3 regions of the Corticicoccus populi genome follow, and region 3 is predicted to be linked to each of the others. Evidence: riboswitches for the same ligand, from Rfam matches in the RefSeq annotation. Region 3 holds a riboswitch; each other region holds the start of a gene.
The links. A riboswitch is a leader RNA that binds a small molecule or an ion and turns the genes downstream of it on or off. The one in region 3 is predicted to bind thiamine pyrophosphate.
Positions count from the first base shown of each region.

Region 1: another riboswitch for thiamine pyrophosphate. It lies ahead of thiD (bifunctional hydroxymethylpyrimidine kinase/phosphomethylpyrimidine kinase); the one in region 3 lies ahead of tenA (thiaminase II).
Region 2: another riboswitch for thiamine pyrophosphate. It lies ahead of ACFSX4_RS05725 (YkoF family thiamine/hydroxymethylpyrimidine-binding protein); the one in region 3 lies ahead of tenA (thiaminase II).

Region 1 covers NZ_JBHUOQ010000003.1:233,540-237,828, reverse strand. Annotated here, with positions in the region: gene thiE (thiamine phosphate synthase) at 1-29, opposite strand, end outside; gene thiM (hydroxyethylthiazole kinase) at 19-804, opposite strand; gene thiD (bifunctional hydroxymethylpyrimidine kinase/phosphomethylpyrimidine kinase) at 808-1,605, opposite strand; TPP riboswitch at 1,735-1,842, opposite strand; gene ACFSX4_RS09470 (LysM peptidoglycan-binding domain-containing protein) at 1,926-2,732, opposite strand; gene ACFSX4_RS09465 (single-stranded DNA-binding protein) at 3,059-3,679, opposite strand; gene ACFSX4_RS09460 (YwpF family protein) at 3,864-4,286, shown strand; gene fabZ (3-hydroxyacyl-ACP dehydratase FabZ) at 4,288-4,289, opposite strand, start outside.
Region 2 covers NZ_JBHUOQ010000001.1:1,118,920-1,123,208, forward strand. Annotated here, with positions in the region: gene ACFSX4_RS05715 (GIY-YIG nuclease family protein) at 1-361, opposite strand, end outside; gene ACFSX4_RS05720 (fumarylacetoacetate hydrolase family protein) at 419-1,300, opposite strand; TPP riboswitch at 1,456-1,560, shown strand; gene ACFSX4_RS05725 (YkoF family thiamine/hydroxymethylpyrimidine-binding protein) at 1,644-2,237, shown strand; gene ACFSX4_RS05730 (metallophosphoesterase family protein) at 2,269-3,006, opposite strand; gene ACFSX4_RS05735 (hypothetical protein) at 3,106-3,768, opposite strand; gene ACFSX4_RS05740 (PTS fructose transporter subunit IIABC) at 3,939-4,289, opposite strand, start outside.
Region 3 covers NZ_JBHUOQ010000001.1:822,981-827,269, forward strand. Annotated here, with positions in the region: gene ACFSX4_RS04330 (DNA alkylation repair protein) at 1-1,026, shown strand, start outside; gene ACFSX4_RS04335 (tetratricopeptide repeat protein) at 1,110-1,640, opposite strand; gene tenA (thiaminase II) at 1,735-2,403, opposite strand; TPP riboswitch at 2,480-2,579, opposite strand; gene chrA (chromate efflux transporter) at 2,680-3,879, opposite strand; gene ACFSX4_RS04350 (PadR family transcriptional regulator) at 3,906-4,214, opposite strand.

The DNA of each region.
Region 1 (4,289 bases), on a different contig from region 3:
CTTAACTGTTTTTTTATATTACTCCGCATCACTAAACACCTTCTGTCCATTAAAAATCGTATCATCATTCAAATACAAATGGTCAATCAGCGTTGTTCTGAACGATCCGGGTGCCGGTGCTTTCAGTTCTGCCACAGCAGATTCCGCACATAAATTAAAATAACTCACTGCATTGATGACTGCCTGCTGCAGTGTATCCTCAACTGCAATAAATGCTGAAACTACTGCGCCAAGCAGACATCCTGAACCAGTAATATTTTCAAGCATCTTGTGACCGTTACGCATCGTTACTGTACCTTCACCGGATACAAAAGAATCCGTTTCCCCTGTCACAAGAACCGGAATGTTCAGTTTGTTAAAGCACATCTCTCCTATTTCTGAAGTCTCTGTTTTTTCCGTTGAATCAACGCCGCGGGATGAGCCTGTACCGCCAGCAAGTGCAAAGATTTCACCCGCATTCCCTTTAATGAGCGCGATATCATGTGACTGAATTAATTCATCCACCAGATTCTTTCTAAATTCAGAGGCAGCATAACCAACAGGGTCAATAACTACAGGCACATTATAATTATTGGCTGCTTTAATCATTTCGTGCATCAAATCTTTTTTTTTCATATCTGCAGTCCCTATATTAACAAGCAGTCCGCCTGCAGCTTTCATCAGTGATTCTGCCTCACTTTTTTCACCGCTCATAATCGGCGAGGCACCGAGTGCTATCATACCATTGGCGGTAATATCTTTCACAACATCATTCGTAATACAGACCACTAAAGGCGGTGTGTTTCTTAATTTTTCAACTGACATATATCATTCTCCTTTATAACTGAAATGATTCACCGGACCATTCCCTTTTCCGATCCCCGGTGTGTTTTTTATCGCATTTGTAATATAATTTTTCCCCGTTTTAAATGCGCTCTCCAGTGATTTTCCTTTGGCAATTTCTGCAGTAATGACCGCTGAAAACGTACAGCCTGTTCCGTGTGTATGATTCGTATCAATTCTCTCGGAAGATAAACGCTGAACATGCTCTTTTGTAAACAAATAATCAACCGCATCTCCCTTTAGATGCCCGCCTTTTATGATGACACTCTGTACCCCGAGGTCATTAATAAATATCTTGGCTGCACGGTTGATATCTTCCTCTGTTTTAATCGAAAGACCACTCAGACGCTCTGCCTCAATAATATTCGGCGTAATACAAAGTGCTGTCTGTATCAGATGATCTCTCAAATAATCAATCGCTTTATCATCAATCAGATTATCTCCGGATGTTGCAATCATCACCGGGTCAATCACATAGGGAATACGGTATTTTTCAACAAATCCCTTTATTACTTCCATCATATCTGCAGTCGCAATCATCCCTGATTTCATTGCATCCGGCAGTTCATCATCAAATATGCTGGTCAATTGGGCATTTAAAAAATCAACTGGAATATTATATACATCCTGCACACCTAAAGTGTTCTGTGCCGTCAAAGACGTCACTGCAGACATCCCGTAAACCTCTCTTGAATGAAATGCTTTAATATCAGTCAGAACGCCTGCCCCGCCGGTAGGGTCTGTGCCCGCAACAGTCAGCGCTATCGGAAATTTTTTACTCATTACTGCCACTCCTTTATTTTTGAATGTATATACTTACAATTTACAGAATTCCACAAAAAAACCATTTCCGGACAATCATCCTGCGGAAATGGCAATGCTTCGTCTGAAAACAGTATAAAATTATACAGCTTTCATCACTCACCACATTCCATCCGCTAGTATTACCTAGATCATGTTTCATAAGGGATCAGTCTTTATCACAGACTATCTCAGCAAGTTGCACCCCTAGTGGTATTCATATTTATTTAATTTAATACTATATTTTGATATTAAAGATGTCAAACAAAAAAAGGCACAGAATCACTGTGCCCTGAATCATATTATAATCTCTGTCCGCAGACAGGCCAAGGCTGTGCGCCCCTTTGTGAATAAAGAATTTCTGCTCTTTTTGTCTGTTCAGCTGCTGAAGCCTGGGACGGCAGACCTGAACCGCCGACTGATCTCCATGTCTGAACATCAAATTGATAAAGTCCGTGGTATAAACCGTTGGCACTTACCACACCCGGATTCCCGCCGGATTCACATGCAGCGAGTGCGCCCCAGTTCTGACCGCTGTTTGAAGCAGGCTGTGTTGACTGATTTTCAGTTTTAGGCTGCACTTTTTCAGGTGCTGCTTCCTGTTCATTATTTTGATTTTCCGCAGCCGCTGCCGCAGGTGTTTCTTCAACTTCATTATCCTGCTGAGGTGCTGCTTCTTCAACTATGTCCTCTGATACTGCCTCTTTTGATACAACGATTTCTTTTCCTGAGAAAATTAAATCTGATGATAAATTATTCCAGCTTCTAATATCATTGACTGAAACATTAAATTTATCAGCAATAATGGATAATGTATCTCCTGCTTCAATAACGTAAACGCCGCCGTCAGCTTCGGCTTTTTCTTCTTTATTATCATTATCAACTTCAGGTGAAGGTGCTTCTTCACCCACATTAAGTATCTGGCCGGGAACAATTAAATCTGATGATAAGTCATTGCTTTCCTTTAACTGTTTTACACTGACACTGTTCTCAGCAGCAATTGCCGATAACGTCTCTCCCGCTTCTACTTTATGTTCCGATGCCTCTGCATTTGCTGCCAACGTTGCGGATACAGCTACAGCCGCACCAATTGATAATAATTTTTTCATTATAAAATTTCCTCCTGATATGTATGTTATCTGATTTATATTTTATATATTAATACTGCCGCTTCCGGCCGCTCTTTATGTACAAATAGTACTATATCAGATAAAAATATTTCATAGGTTACAATGATATGAAATGTCAGGAGGTCTTTTACAATTATATTACAGAATTATGTCTTTTTTATTTTCACGCCAAATCATTTGTACTTTTCCTGTATCTATTAAAATAATTCTGCATCCGTCATTTACGCAGCTAAACGGCGGGTGCAGAATGAGTGTGAGTGTATGAATAAGTGTATCAAGGGTAAAGGTATGACTGCAGATATTTATTAAACCACAATTTTCTCAGCATTGTTTTTACTGCCTGTTGATTTCTTATTGGACTTTTCTTCTTTGAGTGAATCATTTTTTAGTCCATTTTCATTAATTACTTCTTTTAATTGATCAAGATGTGTATCTTGTTCACTTGTAAATCGGGGTCTGAAATCCCCTCCCGCCCGAACAGGCATATCGTCAACTTGACTATCCATTAATGTAAGGACGCTCTTCTCCCCGATATAATCATAGCGGTTATATAAGTTGACGGCCTGGTTAATCATGTCGGACGGGTTTTTAACTTTACTGTTTGAAGATAATTTTTCAGGAACACATTTTATGCTCTCAGCCCATATCTCCATTCTGTAATCCTTTATACCGTCAGCGTCAGTGTGAACAGTTGTAGCAACCTGACCGCTGATGCAGATAATCTGTCCTCTGGAAAGCGCATCCAAAATACCGTTAAGCGTCTTTCCGAATGCCTTACAGTAAATGAAGTGAACTTCATGTTCTCTGTTACTGTCTCTCGGCACCCTCGTTGTAGCAATAATAAAAGAGTTTACACTGCTGTGTTCGTTTTGCGACACACAGGTATTTTGGATTAACTCTCCGACAAGCACTACTTTGTTCATCATGTTTCCACCTCCCTCCTGTATATAAGATATCCGCTTTAAAAAATCTCTGCAAATGACGACAATTGGATTTTAAGCGGATTTACTATACAATTAAAATACAGTTGTATTTACATAGAAGCGTTTCTTTTAAAATCGGAAGTAAATTTATTAAAAATGACTTTTTATAAATTTTTGGAGGTATCTAATGAAATCATTTAAGGTCGTCGACTTAAAAATTGCACAGGATAATAATTTTATTATTTTAGATGTGATTGATGGTATTATCATCAATAAAGAAACAAAAGAAGATCCGTGGCTGATAGAAGTGCAGACTTCTGAAGATTTTATCAGCCTGCTTGAATCACAAGTCGGAGATGAAATTAAGGCACTGGTTACCATTACCCGCCCCAACAATCAACCGGCACAATTCATTGGAAAATTCCTCGAGATTAATAAGCTTGAAGATTCAATTTCTATACTGTTCCTCGGGAACTTGATTGTTCAGGACCCTAACTATGCTGAGGATTTACTTGAAAATCTGATGAAGGAAGGATATACAGGGGGCGCACTGTTAAACGAATTCAAAGCGCGTATGGATGCGCAGGAAGAAATAAAAACATCCGAGTAAATT
Region 2 (4,289 bases), 300 kb from region 3:
GGCCCGCAAAGTGATTATATACTCTATCATAAACTTTTTTACCCTGTCCGATATAATATAGATCCTTGGATTTATTGTGCAATATGTATATCCCGGAAAAGTTATAATTCTTTGAATACAGTAATTCTCCCCTTCCTCTTTGATTCATTTTTCTAATCTCTAAAAACTCTTCTGGAGAAATTTCGACTGCATTAACAGTCAGCCTCTCCACTTTATCTCGAATCATCCTATTATATTCTTTGGTTTTCTGATACTCATTAATACTAAGAATGATATACAGTACAACACTACCAATAAATAAAAATATTGCTATGTAAAGGAGACTATCAAAGAAATTAAAGAAACCTAATAATTCGTCCATCATATCAACTCAATTCTTTAATAATTTTTAAACTTTAATCATTAGTCGATAAATAAGTCACCCGGCGACAAACCGATTTCTCAATTCACCAAGACTTTCAATTTTTATCACAACTTCATCGCCTTCTCTTAAATACACCTGATCCGCTTCATCACGCCCCATTACGACACCTTCCGGCGTACCTGTCAAAATAATATCCCCGGGCTTTAATGTCATATGTCTCGATACATAGCTGATAATCTCCTCACAGTTAAATATCATATCTGACGTATTTGAGTTTTGACGCAATTCCCCGTTTACTAGAGTCTGGATTTTTAAGTTTCCGGGATTTTCTATTTCATCACTCGTTGTGATATACGGTCCGACAGGTGCAAAGCCATCACTAGTTTTACCGAGCAGCCACTGTACTGTACGCATTTGAAGATCTCTTGCCGACAGGTCATTTGCCATCGTGTATCCGAACACATAATCAAGTACATCTTCTTGTGCTATATCTTGTCCTTCACTGCCGACTACAATCGCAAGTTCTGCCTCATAATCCAGTTTTTCCGTCACTTTGGGAATTTTAATTTCCTCACCGTGCCCTGCCAGTGCGTTATTAAATTTGCTGAATAAAATCGGGACTTCAGGATAAGACATGTCTGTTTCAACCGCATGTTTTCTGTAATTTAACCCGACACAGATTATTTTTTCAGGACTAGTTACCACCGGTCCAAAACGACATTCACTTTCTTTATATATGTAAGCCTCATTCTCTGAATAAGAAAGATTCTCTACGTATTGAATCAGTGCTTCATCATTCGATTCAATACTTTCCTCCACACTTTTCGGTACTGTTTCATCGGGATATATTTCAAGTGCCTCGTTTATGTTAATCACAATTCCATTATGATATACGCCGAGTTCACTCTTATTATTAATCAAATTACAAATTTTCATGTGTATTCCTACAAGATTTTAAATATGACTGATTAGCCGGCGATATTTCTGACTATTTCATCAAATTATAACATGAATCATATGAGTTCTGTGTGCCGCACTTTACATCGTGCTCCTTCTTCTATACCATTAAAAGTGAAATGAAAACTACATACTTGAAGCACTAGGGGCGCTGTTTTATAACGGCTGAGACGAATCAATCGGACCCTCAACTACCCGATCTGGATAACACCAGCGTGGGGAAGTGCAGTTCTGTTCAAACATTGAATCGTTGATAAACATGGACTGCATTCCCTCTGGAATGTAGTTTTTTATTTCCAAAAATAATTTGGAGGTTTTATGAATGTCAGAAGAAGTCTGCAGTACAGAAAGAATTGCCGGGGCACAGTTTAACTTAAGTGTTATGAGTGATGATTTTAAAGAGATTATTTTAGGAGCACTTGCTGAAGTTGATACTGCCAATGTTTGGAAAGATACGGATGATGTTTCAACATGTGTGCGGGGGAAACCCGTTCATGTATTTGATGTGGTCAAAGCGATTTATCTGCATGCTGCTAAAACAGGTGAACACGTGGAAATGAGCGGTACTTTTTCAATCGGCTGCCCGGGTGACAGTTCCGGCGATACGTACATGGATCGAGGCGATACGCCGGCAAATGAGGACAACGCATCTTCAGTATCTCAAAAAGCAGGCTGTAAATTTGCATTATATCCGCTGAACACCGGAAACTACATGGACGTTATTTATGAACAGATTGACTTGTCCAAAGAGCAGAATGTCACAGTCACTCCGAGCCATTATGCGACACGTCTCGACGGTGAAGTGAATGATATTTTCAGGGCTCTTCAAAACGCATTCATCAAAGTTCAAAATGTTGTCAGTCACACGACCATGACATTTACCATTTCTGCAAACAGCCCGTCGAGTAAACAATAATCACTGCCGCTGCCACTTCCGGCAGCGGTTTTTACTGTCCGCCGTGAAATACCTGACGCAGGAATGCACCTTCCGGCACCTGCAGCGTATCATATGATTCAAGGAATGCCCTGTTGTCATATTCAACTTCGTTTAGTTCAATCTTTATCTCTCCTTGATTGAGCCCCACCACAGCATACCTTGCCGTCGGTTTGTCATGACAGCCAAGCGCACCCGGATTTAAAAAGATCGTCGCTTCATTTTTAACACAGTGTACTGGATGATGGTGTCCGAAACATATTAAATCCTGAGGACAACCGTCAAACAAACGCATGATGCTGTCATCCTTCTCAGAAACAATACTGCTGAACGGATCTTTGCTGATATGAAAATCTTTCTTTTTATCATCCATATGATAATGGGTAAATAAAATCTTCTTCCCGCAGGAAGTCACCTCCATTGTGCGCGGCAGCTCACTCATTTTCTGTATGAAGGACCGCTCCATCCTACTCGCAATCCACTCATGATGCTTTCTAGAGGCTGCGTGACTTTTTGGGTATGGTTCTCCCTTTAATAAAGCAAGTACCGCTTCATCATGATTACCCGTAATCATTGACACATCACTCCGGTCAAAAAACATTTCAAGAACTTCATTTGTATCCGTCCCAATTGCTATAATATCGCCTGTACAATATATATGATCAACATCTTTTCTGTCATCAATCTTTTTTAACACCTCTTTTAATGCCGGTGCGTTACCGTGAATATCTGTAATTAATGCGAATTTCATTTGGCTCACCTATCAGTCTGACTTAGAAAAATCATATCACACTTCAATAACTGCAGACGTGGATTAGGTAAATAGTATCGCCCGACTTCCTGTGAACATTCATCTATTACTAATATGACTGTAAATCGCTTTCCAGTCCGTGTTGAAATATTTACGTACAATAAACACTGAAGCAGCAGTCATTTCTGTTTCTTTAGATGAATCGAGCTCAATATTATATTCTTTCATAAATTTAAGGAATGCATCAGAGAATGGTTGATACTGAGGATTTTCAAAAATAGAAGTTTTGTAAACAGAAGTTTTTAAATCAAAAAGGTATTTAAAGAATTCATTGATACCGTAGGGGAAATCATACATATCTGACGGAAAATTAATATCATCAGGATGGTAAAAAAGAATGTCGAGTATATCTTCATTGGTAAAATAATGGATGGATTCGAGAGGGATTTCAAAAGTGGATGGGTTGATTTCTTCAATGTTAAAAAATTTGCGACTCGTATACTGAAAGATATAGGTCTTTGTATCATCTGAGGTGAGAACAAAAAAATCAAGAAGAAAATCAAGGTCAATAATGTCTAAATCATCAAGATGACTGCTTTCTTTTAAATCGAATGTCTCAGGTTCATCAAATATCGTACTAACGTAACCGTCTTCCGACATCGTTCCCTGTTTGTAGTAAACACACCAGGGGGCATTCGTGTCATTGAAATGCAGAGACTTATTATGCATTTCACCTTTTAATACTAATTTAGGTTTGTCCATATAAGCATCACTCCTCCCTTATTAATATACCCTGAAAAGTAGAATATTAAGCCAGTTTCAGATTTTCTTTAGAAGAAATAATCTGTAAATGATAAAAAACTATACATAGTATGAATGCATCATATTATGTACAGTTTTTCAAATAAATTTCTTTAATTCATTTTTCAGCTTTAAAAAATCGAACTCATCTCTTTTCCTTTTTTCAAAGCCTCTTCAGACAATGGTTTTTTAAGGAAGCCAATAATACAACATGTAATCACAGACCCGATTAAAATACATAAGATATACAGGAATGGGCTGTTACTCGCAATTGGAATAACGAATATACCGCCGTGTGGTGCTCTTAATGATATATCCAGAGCCATACATATAGCACCACCGACTGCTGCCCCGATAATATTTGCTGGAATTACCCGCAATGGGTCTGCAGCGGCAAATGGTATTGCCCCTTCTGTAATAAAGCTTGCACCAAGTACATAACTCGCTTTACCCGCTTCACGTTCTTGAATCGTAAATCTATT
Region 3 (4,289 bases):
ATAGACAACACCTGGCAGGAACTCAGTCTGAAAGCACGGATGCGCCGAATTACTCTAAATTTAGGAAAATACCTGCCTTCTGACTATGAAGAGGCACTCTCGGTCATTGATGCAGTCATTAAAAATCTCCCTGCAGACTTGAATGACTTTACTTTGATGTACTTTCCGGATTTTGTTGAGGTTTTCGGACTGGATGAACACCATTGGAATTTATCCATGGCTGCTCTTGAAAGGTATACTTCATCCTCGTCTGCTGAATTTGCTGTAAGACCATTTATCACAAACTATGAAGAGCGTATGATGGCTCAGATGGCTGTCTGGGCGAAGCATGACAGCGCGCATGTCCGCAGACTCGCCAGTGAAGGCTGCCGGCCCAGCCTGCCGTGGGGACAGGCACTTACCAGTTTTAAAAAAGACCCGACACCCATCCTTGGTATTTTAGAAGAACTGAAAAAAGATCCATCTCTTTATGTCCGTAAAAGTGTCGCGAATAATCTAAATGACATTTCTAAAACTCATCCCGAATTAGTTGCGGGCATCGCCAGAGACTGGTACGGTGAAAACGAACATACGGACTGGATTATTAAACACGCATGCAGAACCCTACTCAAAAATGGGAACAGAGATGTCCTCTCAATCTTTGGGTTTTTGGATTCCCGGCATGTGACTGTTAATGATTTTAAATTAGACAGCACATCTATTGCGATTGGTGACCGTATCACTTTTTCATTTGATATTGAAGCAGAAAAAGAAACTAAAATACGGATGGAATATGCCGTTTATTATGTGAAGGCAAATGGGAAACGAAACCGTAAAATATTCCAGATATCTGAGATTTCTTTAAAAGAAAATGAGAAAAAACACTACATTAAAAAACATTCCTTTGCAGATATGAGTACGAGAAAACATTATTCTGGCCTTCACGCCGTTACACTCATTGTGAATGGTGTGGAACAGGGCACACTGGACTTTGACGTCCGAAGTGAACAGCCTGTCAGAACTGAAACTCTAATTGATTCGATTTGAAACGTTCACACAATTATTAGGCTCATTAATTTACCCCCTGAAACAGTGAAATTCTGCTTCAGGGGGTATTATATTTAAACGTATCAAAATTCATCTTTCTTATCATAACTGTATTGTTCCGGATTCCAAGTGTCATCAATATAAGATGTATAATATTTTAAAGGTTTATTGTACTGGCTAATGTTTGAGTCATTCGTTGTATCCAGTAAATTATTTAATGTCACCTGCATGGCTTCTTTAAATTCTTGATTATTGTATAGAGCAATCGCATAAAATGTCTGAATTGCCCGGTTTTCCGGGAATTTTTTATATCCCTTTCTAAGCACTGATACGGCATATTCATATTGTCCGGTTAAACGATAAGAACTTCCAAGCCCTAATATACAGCCCTCTAAATCTGTCGAACTTAAATCCAGTTCAATGGCTTTTTCGTAAAACGGAATGGCATCCCATGTGTAACCGGTACTGTCAAAATTCACCGCTATATGATAATTAAGTTCCGGAGAATCATCGTAATCTTTTAACAGACTCAGCATTCTTTGCGTCGACTCTTCCCCTGAACCCTTTTTCCTTAAATCAATTGCTGCTTGTAAATGTTGTTCCAACCCTTCCATTACCAGCCACCTACTTTTTATATTTATCCAGGGAAAACAGTGGGTATTAAAATTTAACCCAAAATGTCCGCTTCATTTCACATCAATCCTGACTTTATCTCTTAGACAGCCAGTCCTCGAAAGTATAGGACATCTCCCAGAAATGCAATTCAAAATCTTTTGCGATAATAAACTGCTCTTTAACACTCTCTTTTTCCTTGTCATTCATGTCTTCAACAAGTGAATCCATTAAATCAATCATTTCGTTGGTTGAATCCTGGAACCAGTCTCCTGCATACATTTTGATCCAGTTTTGATAAATCTCAAGTTCCGGAACTGCATCTTCATTGACCTTTCCTATATCCGCATACAGCCAGTAACACGGCAGTATCGCAGCAATAGAATGTGCAAGACTACCGAACATCGTTGCCCTGTACAGATGGGATGTATATGCATAAGCAGTGGGTGCAGGTTTAAAATTTTTCATATCTTCTTCTGTTATATTTAAAATCTCAGCGTGCTCTTTATGTACTGTCAGCTCCGCTTCGGCAGTAAATCTCGCTTTATCAGCAAGCAGTGCAGTAATTTTAAAATCAGCAGCCTGAGATGCCGCAATGGCATGTATTTTGCCGTAATGTTTTAAATAATAAATATCCTGCAGAATATAATTTTTGAATTTTTCCAACGGCAGCGTCCCTTCCACAATCCCCTGCACAAAAGGATGATTCAAACTTTTCTCCCAGCTGACTTTAGTCGCCTCTCGTAATTCATCAGTAAATTTCATGAAAATCCTCCTATAATCTTATTTCCAAAGACTTTACAGGAGGATTATAACAGTCGGAGGGTATAATAATAATCCTCAACTGCTCACTCTACTTCCCTCCGCTGGTCTTAACCAATCAGGTTCCAAGGGTCTAAATCAAATTTATCTCAGCCTGTACGGCACCCCTAGTAGAAATATTAAATTTTTGTTATATATTATGCTATCAGAACTTCAAATTAAATCAAGGATAAGTATTCAAATTCTCTTTCATCTCATCCTTATCAAATAGGAATAAAGTTATAAAATGCCGAGAACTACCCCGCCGGCGGCACCTGTTATGACGATAACCCAAGGCGGCAGTTTAAAATAGACCAGCATGCTGAACAAAACTGCTGCGAATGCAAAATCAACAGGTTCTCTAATTGTACTCGTCCAAATCGGTTGATAAAAAGCTGCAATTAAGATACCGACAACCGCAGCATTGACGCCCATCAGTGCACCGCTCACTTTATTATTATGCCGTAAAACATTCCAAAACGGTAGAGCACCGATGATAAGAAGGAATGCCGGCAGAAAGATTGCGGCTGTTCCCAGTAATCCGATCTGCCACCCGCCGATAACTGTTCCGAGATATGCTGCAAATGTGAATAAAGGTCCCGGAACTCCCTGTGTCGCCCCATACCCCGCAAGAAAGGATGCTTCGCTTATCCATCCGACGGGAACCAGTTCCTGCTCAAGCAGCGGCAGTACCACATGACCGCCTCCAAAAACGAGCGCCCCTGCACGGTAGAAACTATCGAACAGTGCAATCCATTGGATGGAAGTAATATCTCTTAAAACCGGCAGCAGTATTAGTAATCCAAAAAACAAAGTCAGGCAGACACCGCCGACTGTTTTAGACACAGGAAAATGTATTTTAGAATGATGCTCTTTTACTTCATGGTTCTTATAAATAAAATAACCCACGATACCGGCTGCTAAAATAACAAAAACCTGAGAATAAACAGCATTCCACAACAAGATGACAACTAAGGCAGATAAGGCAATGATTTTCCTCTTTAAGTCCGGCGTTAAATTTTGAGCCATTCCCAATACCGCATGTGCCACTATTGCCACTGCGACTAATTTCAGCCCCTGAATAAAACCTGTTTCTGTAATGTTAAATTTCTGCAGAACCAGTGCGAATGCTATCAAAACAATGACTGAAGGGAGTGTAAATCCAAGGAAAGATATAAAGCCGCCCAAAACACCGGCACGGGCAACACCGATACCAATTCCCACCTGACTGCTCGCTGGCCCCGGCAGAAACTGTGACAGTGCAACTAAATCAGCATAACTCTTTTCATCTATCCACTTCTTCCTTCGTACATATTCCTCATGAAAATATCCAAGGTGTGCCACCGGACCGCCGAATGATGTAAGTCCGAGTCTTGTAGAAACGATGAGAATCTCAAATAAAGTACGGAAAGAAAATTGCTTCTTTTCGTTATCATTCATTGACTCACTCCCCTTCCTACGAGTCTTCAATCACTGATTTCCTTAAATAGTTCATATGCTTTTTCCCTTGCTTCTTCCAGCACCTGGATCCCTTTGTCAGTTGTCTGATAATATTTTCTGATTTTACCATTATTATTTCTTTCCTCTTTAATGAGCAGGCCGTCTGATTCCATCGAGTGTAAAATCGGATATAATGTTCCGGCACTGATACTGTATCCATGATTCTTTAACTCTTCCACCATCCATAATCCGTAAATCGGCTGTTCATCTGCATGATGGAGAATATGTATATGAATGAATCCGAGAAATAATTTGCGTAACACTTTATCTTCCATTATTTCATCCTCCTTCACTACCGATATCGAAATTCGATATCGGTAGTATATATTAAAATTATCATAATAATTCCC